4 regions of the Priestia sp. TRN 1309 genome follow, and region 2 is predicted to be linked to each of the others. Evidence: riboswitches for the same ligand, from Rfam matches in the RefSeq annotation. Region 2 holds a riboswitch; each other region holds the start of a gene.
The links. Region 2 has a riboswitch for cobalamin ahead of ACRPLQ_RS23195 (sodium:proton antiporter). Riboswitches for the same ligand answer to the same signal wherever they lie in the genome.
Positions count from the first base shown of each region.

Region 1: another riboswitch for cobalamin. It lies ahead of ACRPLQ_RS24435 (ribonucleoside-diphosphate reductase subunit alpha); the one in region 2 lies ahead of ACRPLQ_RS23195 (sodium:proton antiporter).
Region 3: another riboswitch for cobalamin. It lies ahead of ACRPLQ_RS09655 ((2Fe-2S) ferredoxin domain-containing protein); the one in region 2 lies ahead of ACRPLQ_RS23195 (sodium:proton antiporter).
Region 4: another riboswitch for cobalamin. It lies ahead of nikA (nickel ABC transporter substrate-binding protein); the one in region 2 lies ahead of ACRPLQ_RS23195 (sodium:proton antiporter).

Region 1 covers NZ_JBOZGM010000009.1:16,596-24,378, reverse strand. The annotation lists gene ACRPLQ_RS24470 (cytochrome d ubiquinol oxidase subunit II) at 1-199, shown strand, start outside; gene ACRPLQ_RS24465 (flavodoxin) at 229-687, opposite strand; gene ACRPLQ_RS24460 (hypothetical protein) at 703-1,458, opposite strand; gene ACRPLQ_RS24455 (DUF2325 domain-containing protein) at 1,513-1,794, opposite strand; gene ACRPLQ_RS24450 (DUF1540 domain-containing protein) at 2,002-2,160, shown strand; gene ACRPLQ_RS24445 (hypothetical protein) at 2,227-2,430, shown strand; gene ACRPLQ_RS24440 (ribonucleotide-diphosphate reductase subunit beta) at 2,460-3,503, opposite strand; gene ACRPLQ_RS24435 (ribonucleoside-diphosphate reductase subunit alpha) at 3,520-5,763, opposite strand; cobalamin riboswitch at 5,897-6,082, opposite strand; gene menC (o-succinylbenzoate synthase) at 6,361-7,464, opposite strand; gene ACRPLQ_RS24425 (o-succinylbenzoate--CoA ligase) at 7,468-7,783, opposite strand, start outside.
Region 2 covers NZ_JBOZGM010000007.1:61,927-69,709, forward strand. The annotation lists gene ACRPLQ_RS23180 (ABC transporter ATP-binding protein) at 1-93, shown strand, start outside; gene ACRPLQ_RS23185 (undecaprenyl-diphosphatase) at 240-833, shown strand; gene ACRPLQ_RS23190 (organic hydroperoxide resistance protein) at 985-1,404, shown strand; cobalamin riboswitch at 1,510-1,692, shown strand; gene ACRPLQ_RS23195 (sodium:proton antiporter) at 1,826-2,623, shown strand; gene ACRPLQ_RS23200 (M20 family metallopeptidase) at 2,855-4,018, shown strand; gene ACRPLQ_RS23205 (DoxX family protein) at 4,086-4,508, opposite strand; gene ACRPLQ_RS23210 (type 1 glutamine amidotransferase domain-containing protein) at 4,811-5,335, shown strand; gene ACRPLQ_RS23215 (DinB family protein) at 5,970-6,458, shown strand; gene ACRPLQ_RS23220 (lipase family protein) at 6,484-7,236, opposite strand; gene ACRPLQ_RS23225 (alanine/glycine:cation symporter family protein) at 7,492-7,783, shown strand, end outside.
Region 3 covers NZ_JBOZGM010000002.1:464,141-471,923, reverse strand. The annotation lists gene ACRPLQ_RS09675 (precorrin-8X methylmutase) at 1-545, opposite strand, end outside; gene cobK (precorrin-6A reductase) at 551-1,318, opposite strand; gene ACRPLQ_RS09665 (sirohydrochlorin chelatase) at 1,315-2,226, opposite strand; gene cobJ (precorrin-3B C(17)-methyltransferase) at 2,244-3,866, opposite strand; gene ACRPLQ_RS09655 ((2Fe-2S) ferredoxin domain-containing protein) at 3,880-4,260, opposite strand; cobalamin riboswitch at 4,362-4,541, opposite strand; cobalamin riboswitch at 4,660-4,838, opposite strand; gene ACRPLQ_RS09650 (hypothetical protein) at 4,985-5,143, opposite strand; gene ACRPLQ_RS09645 (M42 family metallopeptidase) at 5,496-6,533, opposite strand; gene ACRPLQ_RS09640 (cation:dicarboxylate symporter family transporter) at 6,641-7,783, opposite strand, start outside.
Region 4 covers NZ_JBOZGM010000008.1:30,986-38,768, forward strand. The annotation lists gene rluF (23S rRNA pseudouridine(2604) synthase RluF) at 1-512, shown strand, start outside; gene ACRPLQ_RS23815 (TRM11 family SAM-dependent methyltransferase) at 550-1,503, opposite strand; gene ACRPLQ_RS23820 (hypothetical protein) at 1,764-1,922, shown strand; gene ACRPLQ_RS23825 (tautomerase family protein) at 2,090-2,479, shown strand; gene ftsZ (cell division protein FtsZ) at 2,839-3,843, shown strand; cobalamin riboswitch at 3,846-4,036, shown strand; gene nikA (nickel ABC transporter substrate-binding protein) at 4,181-5,722, shown strand; gene ACRPLQ_RS23840 (GNAT family N-acetyltransferase) at 5,792-6,319, shown strand; gene ACRPLQ_RS23845 (YfmQ family protein) at 6,894-7,337, opposite strand; gene ACRPLQ_RS23850 (lmo0937 family membrane protein) at 7,525-7,662, shown strand; gene ACRPLQ_RS23855 (TatD family hydrolase) at 7,695-7,783, opposite strand, start outside.

The DNA.
Region 1 (7,783 bases), on a different contig from region 2:
CGTATACGGACGAAGTCATTTACCGTATGTCGTGTATCCAAACGTAACGATTGAGAATGGATTTACACATCCCGATGCGTTCCATTCGTTATTTATTGTGTATATTGTTGGCTTTGCGATTTTATTTCCTGGATTCTTTTATTTCTGGCGTCTATTTATGAAAGATAATAAAGAATACAGCAAAAAGAAGCCATATTAAAAACCCGGTCAGCACTTGACCGGGTTTTCTTATGAAGCAGCAGATTTTGCCACTACTTCAGCAAAGTCTTTAGCAAATACCTTACATTTTTCTACATCTTCTCCAAAGGGAGAAAGCTCGATTTTCAAACCAGGAACAGCTATATTTCCGTTGCGTCCCTTTATTTTTTCTTCAATTAAATCAACTGCTCCGCAAAAAACATCATATGATGAATCACCTGAACCAAATACAGCCATCTGCTTTTGACTGAGATCTATATCATCCATTTCATCATAAAGATCTAAAAAATCATCTGGCAGCTCTCCATCTCCCCACGTATAAGCTCCAAAGATAATAGATTCTGCCAATACAAGGTCCGAAGCATCAATGTCATATACTTCTGCTCGTTTCACATGCAATCCATGCTTGACTAATTCTTCTTCGATCAAATCGGCTATTGCTTCTGTGTTGCCTGACATACTCGCATAAGCTAGTAAGATTTCCTTCATGTAAATGACGCTCCTTTACACCAGCAGTGTGGGCCGCACATCCCCTTCTTCATCACATTCTTGCTTAAGAGGACAGTTTTTACACTCACTGGATGCATAGTTCTTTTGAAAATGTTTTGGTTCCATTAACACACTTTTGACAATATGTAGTTGAAGTATGGCTTTTTCATAATCGCCTGTTGCAATATAATAAGTTGTTGTTTCTCCGGTTAATAATGAATAAAAACGAATTTGTTCAGGAACCTTTTTAAAAGCTTGTTTCGAAAAAACGATAATAAAGTCTTTCATTGCGTTCTTCACTTCTTCATGGTCATCTAGAATGAATTTTGTTACCGTATAAGACTTCTCTGTCCATGCAGCAAAATCAATGGTCAGAGAAAGGTTGCTTTGAATTTCTTCTACATAAACGCTGTATTTCTCAAACACAAAAAGTGGTAGCTCCACATGTGTTTTCTCGCCTAAAAACCTCAGTAAATAATCACTTACTTTAGCTAACACATCGTAATAGTGAATGGGTGATGAAAACATATTTGGCTTTAGACGCCAATATTTTTCAATAAGCTGTAAAACATAGAGGTTTGAGCGATACTCAACTGGCTTGCTATAGTATGTTTTAATGATTTGATGGACGGTTACTTGAACATGCTGTTTCCAATCTATAGATGTCTTTTTCAAAAGAAGCTGCTGCTGATAAAATTTGTACGGACATCGAATAAATTGTTCGATGTGGTTATTGGAGAGTGTCTTTATATGCACTTTCATCGGTTCCATCTATGTCTCACCACCCTAATTGAAATTCATTCTCAATAATGATCAAAAATTAAATCATGAAATTTGCTCAATCACTTTACGAATAGCACTCCATGAATGTTTGACGAAATAAATTGGTTTTTGCTGTTTTTTTGCTTTCTCTTTAATGACTTTTGCCATATTGTGATTAATAAAATCCGTAATAACTAATACAAACCCAATATGTTCGGGAATTTCTCGCTTCACCATATTGCTTTTACGGCCATCTAAATGAATTACTTCATTAAACCCTTCTCCCGCTAGACGATCTGTAATATGCTTTAACCTGTCTCCTCCTACAACCATGACTGATGACATGTTTGTTCCCTCCCAATTAATTATTCATTTAATGATTTGACAACAACCTGTATTCTTTACTATATATACAGTTTAATTGAGAATGATTCTCTTTGTCAATGTTTAATTGATAAAAATTCTCAATTAAAATGAAAGTCTACCACCTTTCTTATAAGTTAGTTGAATTTTGACCATACTATAGCTATCACATACAAAGGAGGGTTAACGTTGGAACAAAACATTCTTTGTGAAGTAAATAACTGTCACTTTTGGAAAAATGGAAATCACTGCAGTGCAGAAGAAATTTACGTAGTAAGTCATAGCGGAAAACATGCAGCAAGCAGCTATGAAACAGACTGTAAAACGTTCAAGCCAACTGAAGCGTAACCCGCAAAAGGACAGCCTCTGGGTTGTCTTTTTTCTCTCTTCAAGATTATAAAAAAGGAGACTAGTATGAAGACTGAACAACTGATTCATTTTTTTAAAGAAGAAGCCATAAAAGCAAATGAACAAACCTTTCCAATCTATGTACAATCATTTACTCATTTATGGACATACAAATGGGGAACACTTGAAAACATTCCAGAAGAAATTGATGACTTAATTACCACACGTGCGTTAGAACTTGGACTTATTCACTTAAAAAAAGCTGACTAATCAATAAGGAAATTAGTCAGCTTTTGTGTTTATAGATCATCAAATCCATTTGCATCTGATGCTTTTGTATATTGTCGTGATTTCTGTTCAAAGAAATCGGTTTTCCCTAAATCTACCTCTTGATAAGCAATAATCCAACGAAGAGGATTTTCAATCGGTGCTTCTGGGAAAGCAGCTCGACCGAAGCCTAACTGATTACAGCGTTTATTCGCCATATATTCAATGTACTGCTGCAGTTCTTTCATCGTAATGCCGTCGAATTTTTCTCCAATAACAGATTCCGCCCATTCAATTTCAAGACGAGCTGCCTCTTGGAACGTTTCAACTACAAACGTTTCTAGCTCCTCCGTACGATAAGCTGGATTTTCATTTAGTACTTCCTTGAAAATCTTTTCAAATAACCCAACGTGAAGCTGTTCATCACGATTGATATAATTAATCATCGTAGATGTCGCCACCATCTTTTGATTTCTCGCAAGATTATAGAAGAACGCAAATCCGCTATAGAAGAAAAGTCCTTCTAAAATAACATCATATACCATAGACTTCAAAAAGTTTTCAACCGTTGCTTCTTCGCTAAATGCTTTATATCCGTTTGTAATAAAGTCATTTCGTGCGCGAAGCTTTTCGTCTGTACGCCAGTATTCAAATACTTCATCTTGTTTTCCTTTTGGTACAAGACTTGATAAAACATATGAATACGAATGATTATGAACCACTTCTTGCTGCGCTAAAATAATCATTAGAGCGTTAATCGAAGAATCGGTTACATAGTCAGCTACTTTGCTAGCATAATCTGATTGAATACTGTCCAGTAGCGCCAGCAGGCCAATAATTTTTAGAAAGCTCTCTTGTTCGTCAGCGGTTAACTGAGGGAACTGTTTAATATCTTGCCCCATATTAATTTCAAACGGCGTCCAGAAATTAGCTAGCATACGCTTGTATTTAGGGAACGCCCATGAAAATCGGACGTCATCCCAGTTTAGAATATTGGAGCTCTTGCCGTTGATGATTCCTGTCGAACGGTTCGGAGCTGTTTCGTTCATTAATTCTCGTTTTAACATGCTTGTCATCAATTATTCACTCCTTTTAACTATGACAGCTTTCACATTCTTCAATGACTTCACTTGATGTTGAACGTACGTAATAGGTCGTTTTTAATTTTTCTTTCCATGCCGTCATATGAAGATCCAGCAGCTCTTTTGCTCGGATATCATTTTGTACATATAAATTGAATGAAATAGATTGATCAATATGACGCTGGCGCTTGGCGTTTTGCTTAATGCTCCAGTGCTGATCAATTAAATAAACGGACTTATAATACCAGTTTGTTGCTGGCGATAAATCTGGTGCCGTCACTGGGATTTTATAGTTTTTCTTTTCCTCTGAATAAAACTTACGGAAAATCGGATCAATACTTGCCGTAGAACCCGCGATAATAGATGTTGATGAATTAGGTGCTACAGCCATTAAATATCCATTTCTTATCCCATTGCTTTGAACTTCGCTACGCAGTTCACTCCACGCTTCGCTCGTGTATTCACGTGTTTCAAAATAAGCGCCTGACTCAAAATCTGAGCCTTTAAATAATGGATATGCGCCTTTTTCTTTAGCTAAGTTCATGCTTGCCTGCACGGTTAAGTAAGAAATTTGTTCATACAATTCATCGCAATATGCTACCGCTTCATCTGTCTCCCATGCTATTTTCTTTAAGGCAAGCAAATGGTTCCAGCCAAATGTGCCAAGCCCTACTGCGCGGTACTTTTGATTCGTTAGCTTTGCTTGAAGTACCGGCAAATCATTTAACTCAATAACATTATCAAGCATGCGTACTTGAATTGGAATTAAACGTTCAAGTACATCTTCAGTTACGGCTCTCGCTAAGTTAATAGAAGAAAGATTACATACAACAAAATCGCCCGGATTCTTTGTAATAATAATTTTTCCGTCTTCCGTAATTTCCTCTGTTACGACCGTTGTACTTTGGTTTTGCGTGATTTCTGTACATAAGTTACTGCAGTAAATCATGCCCGCGTGTCGGTTTTGATTAGCTCGGTTAACCGTATCACGATAGAACATATAAGGAGTTCCGGTTTCAAGCTGCGAAAGCATAATGCGCTTGAAGATCTCAATAGCAGGCACTGTTTCTCTTGAAAGCTGTTCATTGTTTACACACTCAGCGTAACGAGTGCGGAACGAACCGCTGCCTTCTTCTTCATCATAAAAATCTTCTAACGAGTAGCCCATCAGCGTACGAACTTCGTGAGGATCGAATAAGTGCCAGTCTTCACGTGCTTCTACTTTTTCCATAAACAAATCTGGCAAACATACGCCAGTGAATAAATCATGCGTGCGCTGGCGTTCATCACCATTGTTCAAACGCGCGTCTAAGAATGAAAAAATGTCTTTATGCCAAACGTCTAAATATACGGCAATAGCTCCTTGTCGTTGACCTAGCTGATCGACACTTACAGCCGTATTATTTAGCTGTTTCATCCATGGAATTGTTCCTGATGATACGCCTTTAAAACCTTTTATATCACTTCCTCGGCTTCTAATATGACCGAGGTAGACACCAATTCCGCCTCCATTTTTACTAAGCGTGGCCAAATCTGTATTGCTATCATAAATACCGCGTAAGCTGTCATCAATCGTATCAATAAAGCAGCTAGATAGCTGTCCGTAGCTCTTTCCTGCGTTTGAGAGTGTTGGTGTGGCAACCGTCATATATAGACTAGAAAGCGCCCAGTACGCTTCTTTTACTAATGCTGTTCGATTTTCTTTCTTTTCTTGAGACATCAGCGTCATAGCAATGATAAGAAAACGTTCTTGCGGTAATTCGTATACACGCTTATCATGTGATGTCGCTAAATAGCGATCTGCTAATGTCAGCAATCCAATGTATGTAAATAAACGATCGCGTTCAGGAATAATGACTGAAGCAATTTCATTAATTTCTTCTTCTGTATATGTTTTTAATAGCTGTTTATTATAAATGCCGATTTTTGTTAGTTCTTGAATAAGCTGATAAAACGAACCGTACTTCTCTTTTTTATCATAACCTCGGTTGTCCGCTGCTTTTCGATATAGTTCGTTTAAGTAGACGTCTGCCGCCACGTACGTCCAATCTGGTTCTTCCATTGAAATACGCTCTAGGGCTGCCAAAATTAGTACGTTTGCAACCTTTTCGTCCGTCATATTTTCCTTTACTGTAACAGTTTGAATAACCTTTTCCTCATACAAAGAAAAATCAAGTTGCGTAAATTCTTTTTTTAAACGTTCAATATATGCAGTTAATTCATGTAGAATTGTAGGCTTTAATGTATTCACCATAAATATGGCTCCTCTCTTCACTTCAAAATAAAAAATCGCTCACCGTACCTCGGTGAGCGAATAGAACGAAGATAGAAGAAGACACTAAGTCTTTTCTCAATCCTCGCTCTACCCTCTCACCTCCCGAAGAAGATAAAACGACATAAAAAAGGCAGGTCTCCTGACTTATGCTTCTTTTTACTTTAAGGCCTTCCCATGATGTTTACTCACAGTGGATCTCCTTATTTCATCAGCATTCACAGTTGCGGGGACAGCTTTGGATTTTCACCAAATTCCCTTTTAAGTCTTTTTATCAGACACCTTTTTCACTGGAAAACACAAAATATAGTATTTTATTATTGTTTAACAAACAACATATTGTGTTATGTTATAAACACATTATATAGGACAACTTAGAAAACTATCAACCTATTTTCAAAAATAATTTTGTTTTTTACGATAAAATCCTTCGACTTTTTTCATCAAACTACTCCATCATAACATGTTTTGACACGCTTGATGGAACAATGTGCTCTTTTTAAAAAATTTGTCCTATTTTTCTACTAAACATTGCCAACATCAATAAAAAAACCGTTTTTCATAAAAAACGGTTTTTAATTATTTGTATTCTTTTTCAAATGCTGTGATTGTTTTGATAAACTTTTTATCAATATCGTATCCGATCCCCGGTTTTTCCTTCACCTTTATTACTCCGGCTTCTACCTCTACTTCGGGCTTAATAATATCTTTTTCCCAATAGCGAGACGACGCAGAAATGTCACCTGGTATCGTGAAAGAAGGCAGTGTGGCAAGGGCGATGTTATGAGCTCGTGAAATCCCGGCTTCTAACATTCCGCCAACCCAAAGCCTTACACCATGTAGGGCGCATAAATCATGAATTTTTTTTGCTACAGACATTCCGCCAACTCGACCGATTTTCACATTGATAATCTTGCAGCTTTTTTGTTCGATTGCATGACGTGCATCTTCATAGCTCACAATACTTTCATCTAAGCAAATCGGCGTCTTCATTTGCTTTTGTAATAATCGATGATCAAGGATATCATCCGAACTTAACGGCTGTTCGATCATCATTAAATTCAATTCATCTAGTTTTTTCAATGAATCACTATCGCTTAACGTATAGGCTGAATTGGCATCAGCCATAAGAGGAATGCTTGGAAATTCATCTCGAATTTGTTTCAGTAGCTCATAGTCAGCGCCTGGCTTAATTTTCACTTTAAAGCGCTTATAACCATCTTTCATATAAGTCTTTATTTGTTCTTTCATGATGGAAATATCATTTAAGCCAACTACCACTCCAGCTTCTACAGCAGGCCTTATTCCGCCAATTACTTCAGCTAAGGGCTTATTTTGGCGCTTTGCATACAAATCCCATACAGCACAGTCCAAAGCTGCTTTAGCCATGTTGTTCCGCTTTAGAGGTTTGAATAACTTTTGAACATCCTCTGGTTTTTGAAGCTGCTGGTGAAGAAGCGAAGGAATTAAAAAATCGTCTAACATATGAAAACATGTCTGAATCGTTTCTTCCGTATACCAAGGAGATGAAAAAGCAACGACTTCTCCCCATCCTGTAAATCCTTTTTCATCTTCTACTTCAAGCAAAATCAATTCTCGATCCTGGACCGTACCATAGCTTGTTGAAAAAGGAGAAAGAAGCTTCATGTCAATTTTATAAAGATGTACTTTTTTGATAATCATCGATTAAATTCCTTTCTGTATGAACGATGATAGCTTCCGGCGTATGATTTTATTAGAGGCCGTTCGCGGCAGCTCCTCTACTCGAACGAAATACTTTGGAAGTTTGTACTTTGCTAAAAATTGTTGAATGTGTAAAGATAACTCTTCATCTGAAACGTCTTCGTTTATAACAATGCATGCTGCAGGAACTTGTCCCCATTTTCCATCGGCTACTCCCGTTACACCGGCCTCTTTAACAGCGGGATGCTTCAACAAAACATTTTCAATTTCAGCTGGATATACATTTTCTCCACCTGAAATAATAAGGTCCGAGCGTCTG
Region 2 (7,783 bases):
GGTATCGATATTTATCAAATTCACGTAGAAGAGCCTTCTTTAGAAGAAATCTTTTTGCAACAAAACATCGTGGATCATTCGCAGGTAAGTTAATGGGCAAAAATCTGTTGGCTTACCACTCAGCCTGACTAAGTCATTTATAAATACCAGTTAGGAAGCCTCTGACAAAAACATGTTCATTTTCCCAAGAAACTGATAAGATAGCTAATGACATTTAAAAATAAGAAAGGATTTCGATTATGTTATCAGCTATTAATTCAGTAGACTATACCATTTTCCATGCGGTGAATCAGTACGCCTCGCATGTGAAGTTTGTAGATTCGCTAATGGTATTCTTTGCAGATTATGCCCAGTATGTACTTATTGTTTTACTCGGCTTGTTTTTACTTATTAATAAAAACGGCAGCCGTGTTGTAGCATTTCAAGCTTTATGTGCTTGTGCCACAGGAGTCATTATCAATAAAGTGATTAGTTTATTTGCTTATCGAGATCGTCCGTTTATCTCTCACCACGTGAATCAGCTTATTGATCACGCCGCGAATTCTTCATTTCCAAGCGATCATGCTACATCTGCATTAGTTATCACTTTTACCATCTGGCTGCATTTCAAACGTTCAGGGCGCATGTGGGTTGTCATGGGTGCACTCATTGCATTTTCACGCGTATGGGTTGGCGTTCACTATCCATTCGATGTGTTAACAGGAGCCGCTTTAGGCTGCGTGCTGGCGCTGTTTATTCATTATGTTATTTTTAATACGAAACTGATGAGGGCTATTACCAACTTGTCTATTTTTCGAAAATCACCTTATGACGAACAGTCTCAATATTATTAAGAAAAAGTCGCATATACGCGGCTTTTTTTATTGGAAAATTTTTAATGTATTTAACACTTGTTTTTTAAAATTGAATTGTGTACAATTAAATTACAGAAACGATAAATAAAAAATTTTAATAAAATTACTAAAAAAGAGGAGAGATTTATACATGAAAGCTTTATATGAAACGACAGTCGTTAACACAGGTGGAAGAACAGGAGAAGTTCATTCTTTAGATAATATCTTTAATTTAGACGTTGCAACACCTCCAGCGCTTGGTGGAGAAGCAACAACAGCAACAAACCCAGAGCAGCTATTTGCAGCTGGATACAGTGCTTGTTTCAACAGCGCGTTAGAATTTATGTTGAAAAAACATAACGTAGAAATTAAAAGCAGTGAAGTAAAAGCTACGGTTCAGCTGCTTCCAGATAAAGCTGATCAAGGAGTGAAAATTGCTGTAGCGCTTGAAGCTCATATCGAAGGTTTAGATTTAGAAACAGCTAAAAAATATGTAGACCTAGCCCACTCATACTGCCCGTATTCAAAAGCAATCAGCGGCAACGTAGACGTAACGGTAGAAGTAGTTTAATTGCTTTAAAAAGCCCTGCTAAGCATGTAAAGCTCAGCAGGGCTTTTTTATTTGAATTTTCTCTATTCATTTGTAAGGAGTACTAGTATAATGAGGAAGAAAATGAATCATTCGCACAGTTTAGGTGCTCTTACATAGCGTAAGAGGTAACAGGGAATCGAGTGCAAATCTCGAGCGGTCCAGCCACTGTAAGCAGGGAGTTTTCTATCTTATCGTCACTCAAAACGGGGAAGGCGGTAGAAAATGATGATCTCAAGCCAGGAGACCTACCTATTCTGTACACTTGACTCTTCTAGGAAAGAGGCGGTGTATCAAGGTACGCAGTGAGTAATTACTGTTTATTTTCATATGCCGACACATCCTCAATTTCTATAGAATTGAGGCTTTTTTACGTTTTATTTTAAAAAAAGGAGTGTAGGAAATGGAAGGTTTATCAGTTTTTTTACTTGTCTTTTTATTAGGAATCAGGCACGGATTAGATGCAGATCACTTAGCTTTTATTGATGGCCAGACCCGATATAATTGGCGAATGGGCAGCCGTTTTGCTCCGTGGGTCGGAACGCTGTTTTCACTAGGTCATGGAGGAATGGTGGCCGTCACGGCCGGGGTGCTGGGCGTAGTGATGAAGAATTTTACGTTTCCAGCATATTTCGATCATTTTGCATCTTGGGTATCTATCATCTCTCTCTTTCTGATTGGGACATTAAACACATATCATTTGCTTCGAACTAAAAACAAAGAAGAAGAGTTTCAGGTGAGCGGGTTAAAAGGGAAGTTTATTCCGAAAATCGCAAAAGGAACAACGAATCCTTTTTTAATTATTCTTGTAGGAGCGCTGTTTGCCCTAGCGGCTGAAACGGTCAGTCAAACGGCCGTGTGGTCTCTAGCTGTAGGGAACGCAGGCAAATATACGCCGCTTTTATTAGGACTAGTATTTATGTTTGGTATGATGCTGACAGATACAATCGATTCACTGATTGTACATAAAATGGTGAATGAATCGAGTAAGTTTGGGCAATCTGCTTCCCGCTTGATGGGCTGGGTTATTGTTATCCTCGCATACGGGGTGTCCTTCTACTTAGCATTCACTTTCTTTAATCCATGGGCCGAAGTAAACTTTGAAATGGTTGGCGTTATTTTGTTTGTTTTTTTAGTGTCTATGTTTGTTTTTGTAAGTGTGAAGTCAAAAGGGAAAAATATCAAAATAAATGTCAATTAATAAAATGAAAGCTTTAATCTGTTGAAGATTGAAGCTTTTTTGTATAAATTTGTTGAAGTTTATGGCTATTTTCGGTCGGTTATGAATAAGTTAAAGTATTATCTGTATTTTAAGGATGGAAAATTGTCTGAAAACCATTATAATTAAGGATAATTTAAGGTCGTTATGTGAAACGTAGAACATACTCATACGTACGATAAATAAAAGCAATGAATGCACAAGCAGCAGGGGTTGTTTGGAGGAGGAATTGATTTGAGTCAGGTAATGGTAGAACAAAGCGTATTTAGTTATTTAAAAGAACATGAACAAGAGATGCTCGAAGATTTAGTTGGATTTGTGAAAAAAGAATCACCGTCCTACAGTAAAGAGTTAGTGGATCAGTGTGGAATGTATTTAACGCAGCTGTTTCAGAAGCGTTTAGGCGTAGGGTATGAAATCATAGAAGAAAAAGAAGTAGGAAACCACTTGAAATTTACGATTGGAGAAGGAGAGAAGCAGCTTTTAATTATCGGTCACTTTGACACGGTATGGGAAAAGGGAAGGCTGAGTCTAAGAACAGAAGGAAACAAGCTTTATGGTCCGGGAATTTTAGATATGAAAGGCGGCATTGTGCAATCAATATGGGCAATTAAAGCGATTCAAGAGCTCGGCTTAGAAATGGATAAAAAAATTGTGTTTTTCTGCAATTCAGATGAAGAGATTGGATCAATTTCCTCTAAAAAATATATAGAAGAAGAAGCACAAAGAAGTGAAGCAGTGCTAGTAGCAGAACCTGCGGTGGCGGGTTCAGGTGCGTTAAAAACGTCGCGCAAAGGAGCGGGGATTTTCACCGTAAAGGTGTGGGGACGAGCAGCCCACGCTGGTAATCACCACAAAGAAGGAATCAATGCTATTGAAGAGCTAGCGCGCCAAGTGATTTTTCTGCAGAGCTTAACCGATTATGAAAAAGGTACAACGGTGAACGTTGGGACATTTACCGGAGGCAGCGGTACGAATGTAGTGCCGGAATATGCAGAAGCGCACGTGGATTTACGTGTTTCTACAGAAGAAGAAGCAAAACGTATGACGGATATTATTTTGAATTTAACGCCCATTTTAAAAGGGATTAAGATTGAAGTAACAGGAGGCATGAACCGTCCTCCAATGGTTAAGTCTAAACAAACGGAAGAGTTATTTGAATGCGCTCAGTCGATTGCGGCCAAACTGGGTATGAAATTAGAAGAAGCAGCTGTTGGAGGCGGAAGTGATGGCAATTTTACAGCGGCTATTGGCATTCCCACGTTGGATGGATTAGGAGCATGCGGAAAAGGAATACATGCAGAATATGAACATATTCAAATTGATACGTTGTCCGAGCGTTCTTCTTTATTTGCGAATTTGCTGCTTCAAATATAAAAAAAGCCCGCCTCAAACGGCGGGACTAACCTGAAAGCTTATATTGGGAGAGTATAAGCTTTCTTTTTTATTTACTGCTTTCTTCTTGAAGAGAAAAAGCAGTTTCTTTCTTTTTAAATACCACTTTATCAAGAGCAAGGAACTGGCTTCCTGCAACAAATAAGTGAGCAGACATGGCAATTAAGGCAATATCAAACTCAAACCCGCCAACGAATCCGCTTTTAAGCTTGGCTGTAAAAATAGCGCCAAGCATAACTGCCACAAATAAAGCAGCTACGACTCTTGTTGCTAGACCAAGAATAATCAGAACCCCACCTACAAGTTCAATTGTTGCCACAATATATGCCATGAAACCAGGGATTCCTAAGCTATCGAAGAAGCCTACTGTATTTTCAATTCCCCCTTGCCATTTTTGAAAGCCGTGTACTAAAAATGTAAAACCTAATACTAAACGAATAATAAGCGACCCAATTTCGACGTTTTTATTCACTTTACTTCCTCCTTTAAGTGTATTTGAAAAACACTACATTATGTAGTGTAAAAGCCCGTAAAAAGAAATGTAGCAATTAAATAAAGTCTTTCTTATTTGGATAATTTTACAACATTATGAACATCACACTACACATTGTAGTGTGATGTTTGTCCCCAGTCAAGTAAAAATATAAAATTAGATCATTTGGCATACAAAAAATTTCTGAAGGGCACTTGAAAAATCCTTTAATTATGTACAATTTAGTTCCTTATTTTCAATCTTATTCTCCAACATGCTATACTGATGGCGGAGGTGTTACGATGCGCTTAGAAAATAAAAGAGTTATTGCGCTTGTTAGTGCAGACTTTGAAGATCTAGAACTATGGTATCCAGTGATGCGTCTTCGCGAAGAAGGAGCAGAAGTACATTTAGTTGGAGAAAAAGCAAACGAAACGTACATGGGGAAATACGGTGTTCCAGCCGTATCGGACTATGCATTTAAAGGTGTTGATCCAGCTGAATATGACGCTATTTTAGTACCTGGAGGCTGGGCGCCGGATAAACTGCGCCGCTACCCTGAAGTAATTGAAATGGTTCGTCATATGGATGAACAGCAAAAGCCAATCGGCCAAATCTGCCATGCAGGATGGGTATTAATCTCTGCAAAAATCTTAGATGGCCGAAACGTAACAAGTACGCCAGGAATCAAAGATGATATGGAAAATGCGGGAGCTATTTGGCATGATGAAGCAGTCGTAATCGACGGCCACATCATTTCAAGCCGCCGTCCGCCAGACCTTCCTCCTTATGCAAAAGCATTTGCTGATGTACTAGCAGAGCAATAAGAAAAAAGCCGAAACCATATTGGTTTTGGCTTTTTTATAAGATTCCCTAAAAAAAGAAATGATAAAGTAAATAAAAAATCATCATTAAAAAAGCGAGCAGATGCATCTGCTCGCTTTTGTTCGTGTTTCTTATCAGTAACTTGCTTTTTGCAAGTGTAAAAACAAAATGATTACTTTCTTTATAAAATCCATGATTACGGTTTTTGTAAGTTTCGTTGTTGTTAGGGCACAATTAGCATTGATTGTGCTTGCATGGATTTCATCCATTGCCGCGGTTTGTTTTTCCACATGATCGATTAACCTAAACGACGCAAGCCCTACCTCTCTTGCATCCTTACGGCTCCGAAGCCGATCCAGTGTGAATAAGTTTTGTTCAAAGACATGTGTCGAATGCCAGTATTTTTACCTTGCATTGTACGATACATCCTTTCAAGTTACTTTCACTATGTCCAGCTCTTAAAGAAAAGCCAGAAATCTAAATATAACACTTCAGTTGATCTATGTCAAATAGAAAAAATATTTTTTTCACGTGAAACAATTGCAGCTAAAACATGGTTAAGTAAAGGGATATCCTTTTTATATAGAAGAGTTTTTTGATACGATAAGCTAGAGGAATCCTAGAGGAGGATGAACAATGAACAAAAATGAACAGTTTCGAAATGATGTATTGAACAGTGTAGAATCATTAACATATGAACAATTAAATCAGCAGCCAGCATCTAATACATGGAGCGTTATGCAAGTATTAGAACATTTATATTTGATGGAGCGCATGATTGTTTCACGTGTAAAGGATCAGTTAGAAAACGGTGTAGATCAGCCAACCGAAGATAAGCCGTTTCATTTAGCGGTAGACCGTTCTCGAAAAGTAGATGCACCGGCTCAAGTTACGCCTTCTAATGAAAAGCAGACATTAGAAGAAATGAAGAGTAAGCTGGCGGAATCAAGAGCGGCTTTAGTAGAGTTAGAAGAAACAGCCAGTGAAGAAAACCTAAAGCAAAAATCGTTTCCACATCCTGTGTTTGGGTTAATGGATTTAAAGCAATGGATTGATTTTATTGGCTATCATGAAAAGCGTCACCAAGAACAAATAGAAGAAATCAAAACAGCAATTGGCGCATAAAAAAACAGGCATTCCGCCTGTTTTTTTATTTTTGGACCAAAATAGGGTAATCCGACATCATCCATATCCCAACACTGTATGTTTGGGGATTATGGTTCCCTACGGTAGAGCCTGTTTGGATGGTAAATGAGAGTTGCAGAGGGTCTTGATCGTAATAAATTGTTTGCTTGGTGGAAGGGGAATAGAGTCGCTTCGGAGGGATTTTAGGAACCGTATCCGTCGTGTTAACAAAACAGCGGCTATTTGAAACAAGATTTGTGTATGTTTGAACGAATTGAGGATCCCCTACTCGAGGAGCTCCGTAGTTGTACATTGTAATTTCCGGAAAAGATGCGTTTGTGGCGACATCTAAGGCATGAAGAGCAGCGAGTGCGCCACCTAGGCTATGCCCCGTTATATAAATGGGCTTGGTGGGAAGCGATTTATATGTTTCAAAAATTTCATCACGGCATGATTCGTAAACGGCTAAAAAACCTTCATGAACGAGCCCGGCTCGTTGATTGTATGGATAGGGGCGCTGCCTAATGCGAGCATCAGCAATCCAATCTGCCTCAGATTGAGTTCCTCGAAAGGCAATTACGATAGAGTCATCAGATTCTAAAATAAAACCAAACCATTCTTGCACCCCTACGGCAGAAGCTTTAAACGATTTAATAAGCCGGTAGCCTTCAGGTACATCAAATGTGCCTCCCTGTGCGTATTGCTTATAAGCTAAGACGCACGCATAAAGAAGGTCTAGAGCTAAAGAACGATAAAATAAAGGCTCGATTCTCATCATTGTTTTTCACACCTTCTAATAGAAAATAACTCCTATAGCCTATGTGTTCTTGAGAAGAAAGGTGCAGATATCTCTTTTTTGAGAGCAATAATTATGGAGTGTAAACGATTTCTTATTGGATGTTTTTGAGGGGTTTATAACTTTTTTTGTGTATTTTAACTAAAAAAAAGTTTTAATTTAGAGTTTTATTGTTAAAATTTATAATTTAACTTATAATTTAAAATAGTCTGAATCAAAAAATAAGGGGGTTATCGTTTGGAGCAATTTGTAACGAGTTTGAATAATGTGCTATGGAGCACGCCTGTTATTTATGGGTGTCTTGCGATTGGCCTGTTTTTCTCGATTTTAACAAGGTTTTTACAGGTACGACACTTAAAAGACATGGTTATGCTGATGTTTCAGGGTAAAAGCTCAGAAGCAGGAGTTTCTTCCTTCCAAGCACTGTCTTTAGCGCTGTCGGGACGAGTTGGAACAGGAAATATTGCTGGAGTTGCGACAGCTATCGCTTTTGGAGGTCCAGGGGCTGTATTTTGGATGTGGGCAGTTG
Region 3 (7,783 bases), on a different contig from region 2:
GCAAGTTCTTCTTTCGATTCAGCCGCTGAAACAAACCCTACCGGCAGACCAATAACAAGTCCAGGCTTCGCTTCTCCTTCTTTAATCAAACGAATTAACTCAAGTAACGCTGTCGGTGCGTTCCCAATTGCAAAAATCCCGCCGTCTGCTTCTTTAATTGCTTTTCGCATAGAAATAATTGCACGCGTTGTATTTAAGCGCTTTGCTTCTTCCATTACGTCCGGATCTGAAATATAAACTTTGATTTCACCGCCGTGTTTTTCAATTCGCTGCTTGTTTGTTCCTACTTGCACCATTTGTACATCTGCAACCACTTGCTTGCCGCTGCGAATGGCTTTAATTCCTGCTTGAATCGCATCTGGATGAAACAGCATACTGCGTCCAAGCTCAAAGTCTGCAGACGCGTGAATTACTCGCTGAACAATTGGGTACTGTTCATCTGTAAACGGATGAGGTCCAAGCTCTTCTGTAATCATTTCAAAACTTTTTCCTTCAATTTGCTGAGGCTGAACAGTTAACGGTTTAAATTCTGTACGAAAATCCATCTCAATCAACTCCTAGTTTGGTTTACTAAAGCATGAACCACTTCTTCAAACGTGGAATACACGGTCCCATACTCAATTTTCGGTCGCCCAATCATAATGATATCTAAGCCTAACTCTTTAGCTGCTTCCACTTTTTCATCCACAGATCCAACTTTTCCGCTTTCTTTTGTGACCATGACCGTCACTCCGTATTGCTTATAAAGTGCTTGATCAAACTCTTTTGTAAACGGACCTTGAATAGCAATAATATTTTTTTGCGGCAATCCTAACTGCTGACACTTTTCCATATTATCCAGCCTTGGAAGCATACGAGCAACAAGCCGTACATCTGAAAGAGGAAGGAGCTTTTCTGTAAAAACCTGCAGCGTCTTGCTGCCTGTTGTCAGCATAATAACTCCTTTTTTCTCAGCTGCTACTTCAGCTGCTTCTTCATACGTAGAAACCATCGTCATATTGTCGTAGGTAAAAGCCTGCGAAGCCCGCTCATAGCGTATGTAAGGAATCGATGTTTCAGCAGCCGCACCGATGGCGTTTTTAGATGCTTCTTCGGCAAAGGGGTGACTTGCATCCACAATAGCTTTTACACCATGTTCGTTTATAAAAGTCATCATATCTTCTTGTGTGAGACGTCCAATTTTCACTTTCACTTCTGCTCGCTGTAATTCGATTGCTGCATTGTCGGTTACAACCGTCGCCGTAACGTCGTAACCTTCTTTTTTCACTTGAACAGCTAATGCACGTGCATCGCTAGTTCCCGCTAACAATAAAATCATTTTAACTCGCCGACCTTATCTTCATGGTGGTGATGGTCATGATGGTGATCGTGGTGATGGTGCCCGTGATCATGATCATGATCGTGATGATGATGGTGATCAATATGCTCCATAATGCCGAGGCGATATTGACATGTATCGCAGTTCATTTTCACTTCGCCTTCTAATCCTTCTTCAGCACGTTCTTTTAAAATTGTCTGCAGTTTTGGATGAAAACCGAAATAGCCGGCTAGCTTAAACTCAATGTTTTCATGCTGCATTTTATACTGCTTCACCATTTCTTCCAAACGCTTAATTAGTACTCCTGTAAATAAGAAATACGGGAGAATAACCACTTTTTTAGCGCCCAGTTTTAAACATCGTTCCACTCCTTCATCAATCAGTGGAGCGGTCACGCCCATAAAAGAAGTTTCGACGATTTTGTAGTTTGTTTTTTCCCAAAGAAGGCGCGTAATTTTATATAAATCACTGTTTGCATCAGGATCGCTTCCTCCTCGCCCTAAGACAATAACAGCCGTGTCTTCAGCTGGAGTTTCTAAATTTTCTCCTGATTCTTGTAATCTCGTTTTTAAAATTTCAAGGGCTTCTTCATGAACGCCAATGGGACGTCCGTACACGAAGTTTACGTGTAGATATTTTTCCTTAGCTTCATCTATAGCCGCCGGAATATGTATTTTTGAGTGGCCAGCTGGCAAGAGCATAATTGGAACTACAACTACATCTGTCGCTCCTTTTGCCACACATGTATCAATGCCTTGACTTACATTCGGACGTTCAAACTCTAGAAAACACGTTTCTACTAAAATAGATGGGTCCCAATCATGCTTCATAGTCGAGATAAACTCGCGAATTTGATCGTTCCCTTCAGGATCTCTACTTCCATGACCGACAAATAAAACTGATTTCATATAATGCCCTCCCATTTTTAATCTCCACACGGAGCTGGTTCTACTTTTATTTTTGGTGTTATATCTTGATAGTCGAATCCATAAACATTCTTCACACGCTTAAAGAATTTATGAAACCGCTCATTTGGATGACCTTTTTCTTTATATTCATGGACAATGTTCTCCACTATTTCAACAATGTCATCGGGCGCTATGCCTTCCGCCACAATTTGACCTGAATGGGCGTTTCGTCCAACCGTTTTAGCCCCTAAAAATAAGTCAAACGCACCTTTTCTGTAGACAATGCCGATATCTTCTTGAACAGCACCGTAACAGGCCATACCGCATCCATTAATACCAAGCTTCAGCTCTTTTGGCATGTCCATTCCACCGAGACGCTTTTGTAATTGTTCCGTATGCGGGATGGCGTCACTTTTTTCTCCATCACAAAAATCACACGCTTTAATTGTAAACACGTCTCCGACTGGAGATAGTAAAAAGGAAGCTGATTGGAGCTTTTTAATAATCACATCTGGCTGAGCCGTTGGAATTTGCAGTTTGATTTGATGGTCAGGCGTATACTCCATCGTACCTTTTTCACCAACAACTTCTGCTAGTGTTGTCATTTGAACGGGCGTAAACTTCTTATTTGCAAGCCCTGGACTAACTGCCACTTCAAAAATAGACTCAATTGGCTGGTGTACGACCGGTGAAGTAGTTTCACCTAAAATTGCTTGAAGCGCTTCTTCTGCCAGAGCTCGTGAAGCTGCTTTTTCTTCTTTTGTGTTCTGAACATCTTCAATAGCTGAAGCCGTTTGCTTTACAGTCTCCTCTTGATCAAGAGCCCATGGTTCTGCTTCTTTTCGAAGTCGCTGATGCGGTCTTAGCGGCTGCTCTGTTTGGTTGAGGGTATATTTACGCTGATACCCGCGCGGTGTAATCATTAAGTCATCGTAAAAGAACGTAGATGAATTTCCGACAACAACGGTAGTCAGCATGCCTATTTCATGATTTAACATGTCTTTTAAATTGGTCATTACCACTTCTTCACGGTCACGATAAGCGCTTTTCACAAGACCAACAGGCGTATCGGGGGAACGGTATTTTAATAAAATCCTTTGCGCTTCCACAATTTGTCTTGTGCGTCTTCCGCTTTTCGGATTATAAAAAGCTACTACAAAATCTGCTTGTGCAGCTGCTTCGATTCGTTTTTCGATTAACTCCCAAGGCGTAAGGTGGTCACTTAAACTAATCGTACAGGCATCATGCATCACGGGCGCCCCAAGGAGGGATGCGCATGAATTAATAGCCGAAATGCCAGGAATCACTTCCAGCTCTACGCCCGTTTCTTTTTTCCATCCTTTTTCAATCAACACTTCATACACAAGGCCGGCCATTCCGTATACTCCTGCATCTCCGCTTGAAATGACCGCCACGGTTTTTCCCGCTTCAGCTTGCTTTACGGCTTCTTGTGCACGGCTTACTTCTTCGGTCATTCCTGTACTAATAATTTGCTGATTCGTTAATAGTCCTTGAATTAATTCCACATAGGTTTTATAACCAATGATCATATCACTTTCTTGAATGGCTTCTCTTGCTCGCTGTGTAATATGTTCAAAGCTTCCTGGGCCGAATCCAATAACTAACAGTTTACCTTTCATGCTAGCTCCTCCTTTATGCGTTACTTTTTACTTTGTCAATTCCTTCTATGGAGTCACTCTTTTCCGGAGAAACAAAACCGTTTTGATCATATTCATAAATAAGTGATTCCTTTATACTGCAGCCTCCTGCTAAATGTTCTTCAACAATTCGATGAGCTACGTTTTCAGTGACCTGCTTGTACCAATCTCCTGAAGGGTACACGATAGCTACAGGAGCATCTTTGCATCTTCCGTTACAGCGCGTACGGGTTGTGTGAACCGCTTCATCTAGATTCAGTTCAGTCACTTTATTTCGAATAGCTTGCGTGGCTTCTTCTCCACCTTTTCTCATACAGCTGCTTCCATTACAAATCAATACGTGATGTTTTGTTCCATTTAAGTTCCACGTCGTCACACTTATTCGCTCCTTTACTAAAAAAACGCCTCTATCAATGATAGAGGCGCAGAAAAATTCAAACTAAGTTTTTGCACTTCCACCTATATCCCGTAGGGTAAGCTTCGCATTAGAAAAAGGCTGGTTTCCTGACTTCGATTCATCACTTGATTGCGCCTTCCCGAATACAGTGGCATATGCAATCAGCTCCTCTTCACAGTGGCGGGTACCGCGCTGGCTTCACACCAGACTTCCCATTTAACGCAATGTGAACATTGCGCACCTTTTTTGCACGATATGTAGTTTTGTGCTACGAGAAAAACCCGCTTCGCTAATATGCGAGCGGGTAAAACGTCAGAATAAAAGTGTACACGAATGCCACTTTAAGCCAACGTTTCCCTTCCCGCTCCCCGGAGAAATAGAAACTTCACAATAAAGACAGGTCTCCTGACTTGTGTATCATTCTACTTGAGAACCTTCCCGTGATTTTTCCACAGTGGTTATACTCGTTCGTCCACACTTACAGTTGCGGGGGCAGTACTGGTCTTTCACCAGTTTCCCTATTAAGCCTTCTTGGCATCTTTACTGTTGCTGTTTGATATATATGAACCTTTTAAACTATCAGAATAATAGAAGTAACTACCATATCATAGCGTACATTTTTTTTTATTTCAACTCTATTCTTTTCGTAAGATACAAGAAGCTATAAAAAAACAAGAGCATAAAGTCAGCTCTTGTTTTTTCATTATATAGCTACTAATGTTAAATGAGGATCATTATAATACACGACTTCTGAAAGAACTTTACAGCCATTTGTTTTTGCAAAAGCTTCTCTCGCCTGCGTTTCAGTTTCAAATTCAAACATTTTCATTTCTTTTCCAGCATATACCGTCAGTACCCACATGAAAAGATTCGCCTCCGATTATTGTAGTGATCGCTATATCCACATTATGACGAAACCCTATCCTTTTGAAAACCCATTCTACAAAACTTGTCACAAGAAACTTTTAAAAATTTAAAAACATTTTAACTTCTGTAAATGAACAAAATGTACAAAAGGTTTAAGCCGTATTATACCTCTTTAAAAAAGGTGCTTTTTTTACCAACTGTTGCTTCACCAGTAAAAAAATATATAGTATTTATTAAAAAAAGAAGCCGGACAGCCGGCTTCTTTTTTAGGAAAGGAAAGTACAGACATCACAGTCCCGTCCTGCTCTTTGTTTTGCATAAAAATACACTAATTAAATATTCCTTTCTTAAAGCAGAACCATGTTCGATTGCACATAGTGGTAAAGAAGCTTGTACGTATGGTTTAATGAATCTTGATGCGTTCTCTCAAACGCATGAGAAGAATCAATTCCTGGACCAATTAAGCCGTGTACGATGTCATGCCCGGCACGAATAGCAGCAGAAGCATCTGATCCGTAAAACGGATAAATATCTAATTTGTACTGAATATCATGCTGCTTAGCTAGCTCCACCAAATGCTTTCTCAAACCGTAATGATATGGGCCGCTTGAATCTTTTACACAAATAGACACGGTGTATTCATCAGTAGATTGTCCATCTCCCATGGCACCCATATCAACCGCTAAGTATTCTACCGTTTGAGGCGTAATATTAGAATTTCCTCCGTATCCAATTTCTTCATTATTTGAAATAAGAAAGTGCGTAGTGTATGGCAGTTCGATCTGCTCTTCTTGAATTGTTTTCATGAGCTGAAGCAATAAAGCTACGCTTGCTTTATCATCGAGATGACGAGATTTAATAAAACCGCTTTTTGTTATTTCTACACGAGGATCAAACGAAACAAAGTCGCCGACTTCAATTCCAAGACTGCGAACATCTTCTGCGCTATGTACTTTTTCATCCAATCGAATTTCTATATTATCTTGATTTCGCTCAGCTTTACCTGCATCTTTATACACATGAACAGATGTTTGATGCATAAGGATGGTCCCTGTAAATACTTCTCCTGCTGACGTTTCGATTTCACAATATTCTCCTTCAATGGAATTGTAGCGGAACCCTCCAATCAAGTCGATTTTCAGACGTCCACTCGGTTTGATTTCTTTTACCATAGCACCTAATGTATCGACATGAGCCGTCAGCATGCGGTGATGATCCGTATCTTTACCGGGAATAGTAGCGACTAAGCCTCCTTTTCGATTGCGATACGTTTGAATATTTAGCTCTTTTACATAGTCTTCGACAAATGAAATCACCTTTTCTGTATTTCCAGAAGGACTGGGAATCGAAACAAGCTTTTTAATTAACTGAACAGTTTCCGTCATTATGACACTTCCTTTGTCTCTCATTTCTTTTATTTTACCATATGTTTCAAAAAAGATAACAGGCAGCTCCAAACAAAAAAGCCAGGCAGCTGCCCGGCTTTTTTGTTTTAAGCTATGTTTGATTTCTTTAATTCATTTGTGTAATTTAATGATTTTTGCTTATCAAACTCGCCTTCAGACTTGGACATTACAATTGCAGCTAAAGCATTTCCTACTACGTTAACTGTGGTACGCATCATATCAAGAATGCGGTCAATTCCTGCAATAAATGCCATGCCTTCAAGAGGGAAGCCCATAGATTCAAGCGTAGCAAGTACAACTACAAACGATGCCCCTGGTACACCAGCCATCCCTTTTGAGGTTAACATTAGCACAAGAAGGAGCTGAATTTGATCCATAATGGAAAGGTCAATGCCGTACATTTGAGCAATAAACAGCGATGCCAGCGCCTGATAAATGGTTGAACCATCTAAATTAAACGTGTAGCCTGTTGGAATAACAAACGATGTAACCGATTTAGAACAGCCGAAGTCTTCCATCTTTTTGATAAGAGATGGTAAAACGGCTTCTGAACTTGCTGTTGTAAAAGCAAGAAGCAGCTCGTCTTTTAACACTTTTATGAGCGTAAACATGCTTGTTCCAGCCATTTTAGCAATAATTCCAAGAACCACAAGCACAAAGAAAATCATGGTGAAGTAAACGGCGAACACTAATTTCCCTAATGGAATAAGTGATCCGACACCAAACTTTATAATATTAACACCAATAAGTGCAAATACACCTACTGGAGCAAATTTCATCACCAAATTAGTTACCCAAAACATTGCATCCAAGACGCCTTCAAAAAAGGCTAAAACAGGTTTTCCTCTCTGTCCAATCGAAGCTACGCCTACACCAAACAGTACGGAAAATAAAATGATTGGTAAAAGATCGCCTTCTGCTACCGACTGAAAGACGTTTGTCGGAACAATATGAAGAAGCTCCTGAGCAATCCCTGTACTTTCAGACGTTTTTGCCGTTGCCTCATATTGAGAAATATCGCTTTTTGCAATATGTCCCATATCAACCCCTGCACCAGGGTGGAATAAGTTAGCGGCAATAATCCCCACTACAATCGCAATGGTTGTAACAATTTCAAAATAAAGAATTGTTTTTCCGCCAAGCTTACCTAATTTTTTGATATCGCCTACTCCTGCGACCGCTACGATTAATGCTGAAATCACGATCGGTACGACAATCATCTTAATTAA
Region 4 (7,783 bases), on a different contig from region 2:
AACCAGTCGGCATTACAAGTACGAGTGAGAAAAAAGTAAAGGGAAACATCATTGACTTAGTCAATCACCCTTTGCGTATTCATCATGTCGGACGACTAGATAAGGATTCAGACGGCTTAATTTTACTTACAAATGACGGCGATATTATTAACGAAATTTTACGTGCAGAAAACAAGCATGAAAAAGAATATATTGTTGCAGTAGATAAGCCGATTACACCCGAGTTTATCAAAAACATGTCTGAGGGAGTAAAAATTTTAGGTACAAAAACGCTTCCTTGTAAAGTGACACAGCTGTCTAAGTACGAGTTTCAAATTATTTTAACACAGGGCTTAAATCGTCAAATTCGCCGTATGTGTGAAGTGCTCGGATATGAAGTGTACCGCCTTCAGCGTACGCGTATTATGAATATTCACTTAAACAACTTGCCTGTTGGGCAATGGAGAGATTTAACGAAAAAAGAGCGTACGCAGCTATTCAAAGAATTAGACTATGAACCTAAAGAGTGGTAAATCAAAAGACACCAGCCTGTTAGACTGGTGTCTTTTTTTATTCGCATACAACTACTTGTCTAGAAAATACGCTTTTGCGCGCTACGCAGCGATCTGAAATAGAAAAGCCAGCTTCATGAATCATATGGTCAATCGTGTCTACTGTAATCACGACTACTTTATCCGCAAAGCGGCGAGCGTGTTTTAAAATAGAAAGCTGATCTTCAGGCGTCGCGTGGGTGTAGAGATTGTAAGGCATGTCGATGATCGCTACGTCATAGTGAGTGGTAACATCCGAAATCGGTCCGGTTTTGACATCACCCTTTAAGCCGAAATGCGCAATATTTTCACGAGATCCGTCGGTCACAAGTGGGTTGATATCGCGTCCTACAATATCAATGCCCATTGAAAGAGCTTCTACGAGGACTGTACCAATACCACAGCATGGATCAATCGCTTTGATTCCTTCAGGCTTTGGAACGGCAATGTTAGCTACAGCTCTTGCAAGGCGGGTACTGAGTGCCGTAGAGTATTCACGCGGTTTCTTCAAATGATGCAGCCATACAGCTTCGCTTTTTTGATATTTTCCAAAATACCAGCGTCCTTCAAATGGAACAATTCCAAACAAATGGTCAGGGTTATGCAAGTCTGCTTCTGCTACAAAATGCCAACCCACATCACGTTCAATCGCACGCTGACCTTTATAGCTTATTTTTTGATCTTTTTCCAAGTCATTAATTTTCATAAAAATGAGTTTAAATGTTTGATCTCCAAGGTCAATATCTTCTACTTGTTTGCAAATATCTGCAAGGTCATCTGATTCATACATAATATCTAATCGCTCTTTGATAAAAGGGCTTCTGCTTGGATCAAGTTTAACGGCGCTTCTTATGATAGGTTTCTCAGTTTCAATTTCAAAAAGAGAGCGTCTCTCTAATTGACATAGTGAGAGTTCCTCTTCGCTGCATGCGTATGTGTAGATATACTGAGGCAGCTGCGTATGGTTATTCAATATCGTATCATCCTTTATCGTATCTAATTATCCTTCTTCTCAAACAATAGCGAGAAAAGAAGAGAAAAGCAACGAATTTAAATATATTTGGCTGTGAATACTAAATTGAAGCGCTACATAGTCCACTTATTTGACAAAACATGCTAAAATAACTGATGATAACCTGCATGTGCTGCTGTTTATACAAAAGAACTGGATCAAGGTTTCTCAAAAATCATTTATACACTGCTGACATTTTGATGAATAGGAGAGGCTACGTGATGTCTAAAAGTGATCATGAAAAGCAACAGATGAGTCGGGCTGATATGAAAAAACAAGCTAAAACATCCTCGCAAAACCTTGTGATGAACGTACTCATTGCCATTGTATCTGCATGTATTTTAGCTCTTATTATAAATATTTTTGTACTAATGAAATGAGTCGTTATGCTGCTCATTTCTTTTTATTAGGTTCAGCTTTTATTGAAGAGTTTGAGGTCTCTTTCACTAGAGAGCACATTGTGAATAGCATATCTTTTTTTTACAAATGATAGTTGTGATATGATAAAGCAATAATACATTAGACAAAAAGCTGGAGGTTACTTAGTATGCCATTACTTAGATTTGATGTAATAGAAGGAAGAGACGAAAAAGAGTTAAAAGCATTACTAGACGCTACTCATCGAGCGATGCTAGAAGCCTTTGGCGTCCCAGAACGCGATCGTTATCAAATTGTACATCAGCATCCTGCTCATGAAATGATTATTGAAGATACAGGTCTTGGCTTTGAGAGAAGCAAGGATTTGGTTATTATAAGTGTGACGAGCAAACAGCGAACAGAAGAGCAAAAACAAGCTCTTTACAAATTAATTGTAAAAGAGCTGGGAGAAAGCTGCGGAATTCAGCCAAGCGACATTATGATTTCAATTGTTGAAAACGGTAATGCTGACTGGAGCTTTGGTATGGGAGAAGCTCAATTCTTAACTGGGAAATTATAAAATGGTTTATTATCTAGAGAAGCCCTTATTTCTAAGGGCTTTTTCTCATTTTGTCTATAAAAATATTATTCTCTTAGTCACATCTTACTCAAAATTAAATACAGACATCTGTCAAATGAATGATACAATAAGCTTATATGCCGTTTTGAGTGGGAAAACCAAAAAAGAGTTCGGCGTACTAACTTCAGAACAACAATAATTTTACATAAAGATGTAAAGATTTAAAGGTTAAAAGAGAAATGTATAAAATCTGTAAAACAAAAGAACAGTTACGCGTTAAACATAGGAGTAAAAGGTTCTTCACGTGTTTTTTCGGATAATAAGAGAAAGTAATTTTGATCATTGAGGAGGAACTTAGAATGTTTGGATTTGATGCAGATGTATCGCCATTAGTGCGAATTAAAGTAATTGGAGTCGGCGGTGGAGGAAATAACACCGTTAACCGTATGATTGAACATGGTGTACAAGGGGTAGAATTTATCGCCGTTAATACGGATGCTCAGGCGCTTAATTTATCTAAAGCAGATGTGAAAATGCAGATTGGTGCGGCATTAACGCGAGGATTAGGTGCAGGAGCTAATCCAGAAGTAGGAAGAGAAGCTGCAGAAGAAAGCAGAGAGCAAATTCAAGAAGTACTGCAAGGCGCAGATATGGTATTCGTAACAGCTGGCATGGGGGGAGGCACTGGTACTGGAGCAGCTCCGGTTATTGCCCAAATTGCCCGTGAACTAAATGCTTTAACAATTGGAGTAGTTACTCGCCCTTTCAAGTTTGAAGGAAATAAACGTACCAAGCAAGCAGTAGGCGGTATTACTGCGATGAATGAATCGGTAGATACCCTTATTGTCATTCCAAACGACCGCTTGCTTGAAATCGTTGATAAAAAGACACCTATGCTTGAAGCATTCCGTGAAGCAGATAATGTTCTTCGCCAAGGTATTCAAGGTATTTCAGATTTAATCGCTGTTCCGGGGCTGATTAACCTTGACTTTGCTGATGTAAAAACAATTATGTCTAATCAAGGATTTGCGCTTATGGGTATCGGACGAGCTTCGGGATCAGATCGAGCAATTGAAGCAGCGAAAAAAGCGATTTCTAGTCCGCTGCTAGATGCATCGATTGATGGAGCAAGAGGCGTGCTGCTGAACATTACGAGCGGCAGCAGCCTGAGTCTTTACGAAGTACAGGAAGCAGCAGATATTGTCACGTCCGCTTCTGATCAGGACTTAAATATGATTTTTGGATCTGTGATTAATGAAGATTTAAAGGACGAAATGATGGTAACCGTTATTGCCACTGGATTTGATGATGAAGATATTTCACCATCAGCTTCCACTTCTAGAGTTTCAAGAGCACGCTACTAAATTAAATAACCAGCTTTTATGGTGGCAATTGTTTTTCAATTGCCTTAAAAGGGAATCCGGTGAAAATCCGGAGCGGTCCCGCCACTGTAACAAGGAGCCTTATGTCAAAAAGCCACTGTCTATTTAGAGACGGGAAGGCGGTATAAGGCAATGACTTGAAGCCAGGAGACCTGCCATAAATCGCAGCACACAATAACCTACGAGGATAGGGAGGTGTTTTGGCAGAATCAAAAATACGATAAACAAGGGATACGTTTATCTGAATTTGTTGTGAAGGCAAGCACTTCTTTTTAGAAGTGCTTTTTTTTGTGTATTAAAATAGAAGGTGGAAAAATGAATGATAAATAATAAAAAACTTGTATCTATGATATTTCTCGTGTTACTTTGCCTCACTGCTTGCGCTCCTAATGAAGAGAGCGTAAGTATAAAAGAAAGAAAGAAAACGGATAAAAGTGTGACGTTTTTATTTAATTTTACATCTGCAACGCTTGATCCTCATACGGACGATAATTATACAGCAGTTCGTGGGGGAGTAGGGGAGACGCTTGTTAAAATCAACGACGATTTAAAAATAAAGCCTTGGCTTGCTGAAAAGTGGGAAACGAAAGATAACGGCCTTACATGGACATTTATGATAAGAAAGAACATCACGTTTCAAAATGGAAAAGCGCTGAATGCAAATGCCGTTAAGTCTTCTCTTCAAAGAACGATAGACCAAAGTTATGCGATGAAAAACGCTTTAAATATTAAAGAAATGAAAGCGAACAGTCATGCGCTGACAATTACATTAAAAGAAACAATGCCTAAATTTCCTTCTGAATTAGTGCATCCAAATACAGCTATTATAGATGTTGATGCTTCTAATATAGCTAAGAAGCCCATTGGTACGGGTCCATTTCGCGTCTTGTCTTTTGATCAAGGAAATCAAGTAAAATTAGAAAGATATGAAAATTATTGGGGTGGAAAAGTGAAATTGAAAAGTGCGATCTTTGGATTTAACGAAGATGCTAATGCGCGAGTTGCTGCTCTTCAATCTGGAACAGCCGATATTATTTATCGCCCGCCTTTAGAAAGCTTGGGCACTTTACAAACAGATCCGTCTTTTAAAGTAAGTGGAGTACCTAGTGTGCGCACCCATTTATTGCTTTACAATCAAACTAATGACGCATTAAAAGACGAAAATGTAAGAAAAGCTATCGATACCTTATTGAACCGAAAAGAAATTGTTAGCAGCATCATGAACAATCAAGCGGCAGCGGCTCGAGGTCCATTTTTACCCCAATTACCTTTTGCTGATAGTACTGCTAATGAGCAAAGAGGTATGACATCTGCTAAAAAATATTTAGAGAAAGCAGGCTATCAAATCAAAAATGACAAAGCAATCAAAAATGGAAAGCCACTATCGCTCTCTCTTGTCACATATAGTTCTTTGCCAGAACTGCCTTTAATTGCTCAGCTTATACAGTCTAATGCCAAAGAGTTAGGAATTACTATTAAGATTCACCTAGTTGAAGATAGCGATGAATATGTAATGGCAAAAGATGATTGGGATTTAGCATTGTACAGCCTTATCACAGCACCTAGAGGAGATGCCAGCTATTATTTAAGTACGAACTATTTGCCCGGCGGTGGTTTAAATGCCAGCCGGATTAATGATGATACGCTAACAAAAATGATAGAACAGTTAAATTCAACAGTAGATGACGCAAAACGAGATCAGTTAGCCAAACAAGCAACCGCTTTGATTAATAGAAAAATGCTGACGTCATCGATTGTACATCCAAACATTGTTGTTGCTTATAATCAAAAAGTGAAAAACTGGACAACAAATCCAAGCGAGTATTATATGCTGACTCAGCATTTAGACGTAACGCCGTAGTTAACATTGCAGCATAAGCAGAGAAAAGAAAAAGTATACAATGATCGTTAAAAGGATGTGACAGTAAACGTGCAAGAAGTACAAATGTATCAAATTAAAGAAGTAAAAGAAAAGGATGCTGAAGTGATTCAGTTTGTCATGAATATGCGGAATGAGCTATTTCCTATGCTGGAAAAAAATCAGCTTCCTGTGGATTTGCTTCATTTTAATGAACATTACGTTCAAGCGAAAGACGCTGCTTTTTTTGCAGCTGTTACGGAAAATCAACAAGTAATTGGAACCATTGGTTTATACGCTTACGATGGACGGTTTCATGCATTAAAAGAGCGATATGAACATAGAACTGCAGCTGAGGTTGTAAAATGCTATGTCGATCCAGCGTACCGGCGTCTAGGCATTGGACAGCAGCTGTTAAAAGCAGTTGAACAATTTGCCCAAAGTCATTTTTATGACACGCTGTATCTGCATACTCATCCTTTCTTACCTGGCGCTATTCCTTTTTGGGCTTCACAAGGCTTTATCAAAAGGCTAGCTGAACAGGACGAACCATGGAATACGCTGCACATGGACAGAAAAATACAACGAGTCGTAACGTAACGAGATCATACAGTAATTACCATGGAATCTGTATATGGGCTCATGCTATAATGAACGTAACTTACATTTATAGCCTGTAGGGCAAGTCCTTACAGAAAAGAACCACGTTTCGAATTGGCTGAAACGTGGTTTTTTTCTATAAAAAACAAGTAACAAAATATTTTTAAAAATATATATGAAATCGCTTTCAAAATAATGAAATATATTATATAATTACTAGTGTTGTGTTGTACTTTGTTAGTGTTAAATCAATATCCTACATGTGTGAGCCGATTGCCTTATGGTAGTCGGCTTCCTTTTTTTATAGTAGAAGTCTAAAGGGAAACAGCGTTCGTTAAAATGGCTGTAATTGTCATGATAATAGTTGTCCCAAAGGCCCACTTGAAAAGAAAGAAAAGTAGCAATCATTCCAAACCCTAACAAAGAAAGCATTATCCATCACCTCTTAAAAATTTAGAAAATTCTATTAATTTATGTTATAGCATTAGAATTAATGTTAAAGTTTGGTATTTTTAAATAAGGTAACTTCAAACTAAACCTAAAAACTAAAAAAGCCGCCTTGTAGGCGACTGGTTTAAGCTAGGTCAGCTGTTATGGACTGCTTTTGAAGGTGATCAGACAGAAGGCTGTAGGCGATAATCTTCTTTTTATATTGTTTCACGACGTCGACATGATCATGATAGCTATATACGCATAGTCGAACAGCGTTTTTCCCTTTTTTCGTATCGATAACAAGTGGAGTTTCACTGTCTTCTAGGTGTTTATAATAGTCCTTATTTCCTTCATGGACATAATATTGTTTTAAAAATGTTGCTTTATTAAAATAATCAATCACTTGCATTTTGTCTTTGCCTTCTAAATGTTTCCCATCAACTGTGACAGTAGCGTTTTGATCATCAAGTGTTGGGTGTAATTGAAATTTAGTCATAAGCCATTTGACCACTGGAGTTGGAAGACACGTTATTAATATTTTGAGTGCACTTACAAGAATGATGGAAAGTAATACAATCCATGTCATAGTTAATCATCTCCGCTTAAATTAAATAAGATTACATACTTATTTTACCACAGAGAACATGATTGCTTTTTGTACATTATGTGAACCTTCTTTAGTGAAAAGATGTATATGAAATGCGTTTATTTATGCACATTTAGGGAAATATAAAATTATAACAAATACTACATATAAAAAAGGAGAAAAAATTATGTTGTGGACGATTATTGGACTTTTATTTATTTTTTGGTTATTAGGATTAGTTTTTCATATTGGCGGCGGCATCATTCACATTCTTCTTGTCATTGCAGTGATTGTGCTGATCGTAAAACTTGTGAAACGAATTTAGATATAAAAAGCCTTTCCTTAGGGAAAGGCTTTTTATGTGGAGAGATTATAAAAATGAGCTGTATTTCGATATAAAAAATCATATGTCTCCGTTACAGAAACCCTTTTGAGACGTGCTATTT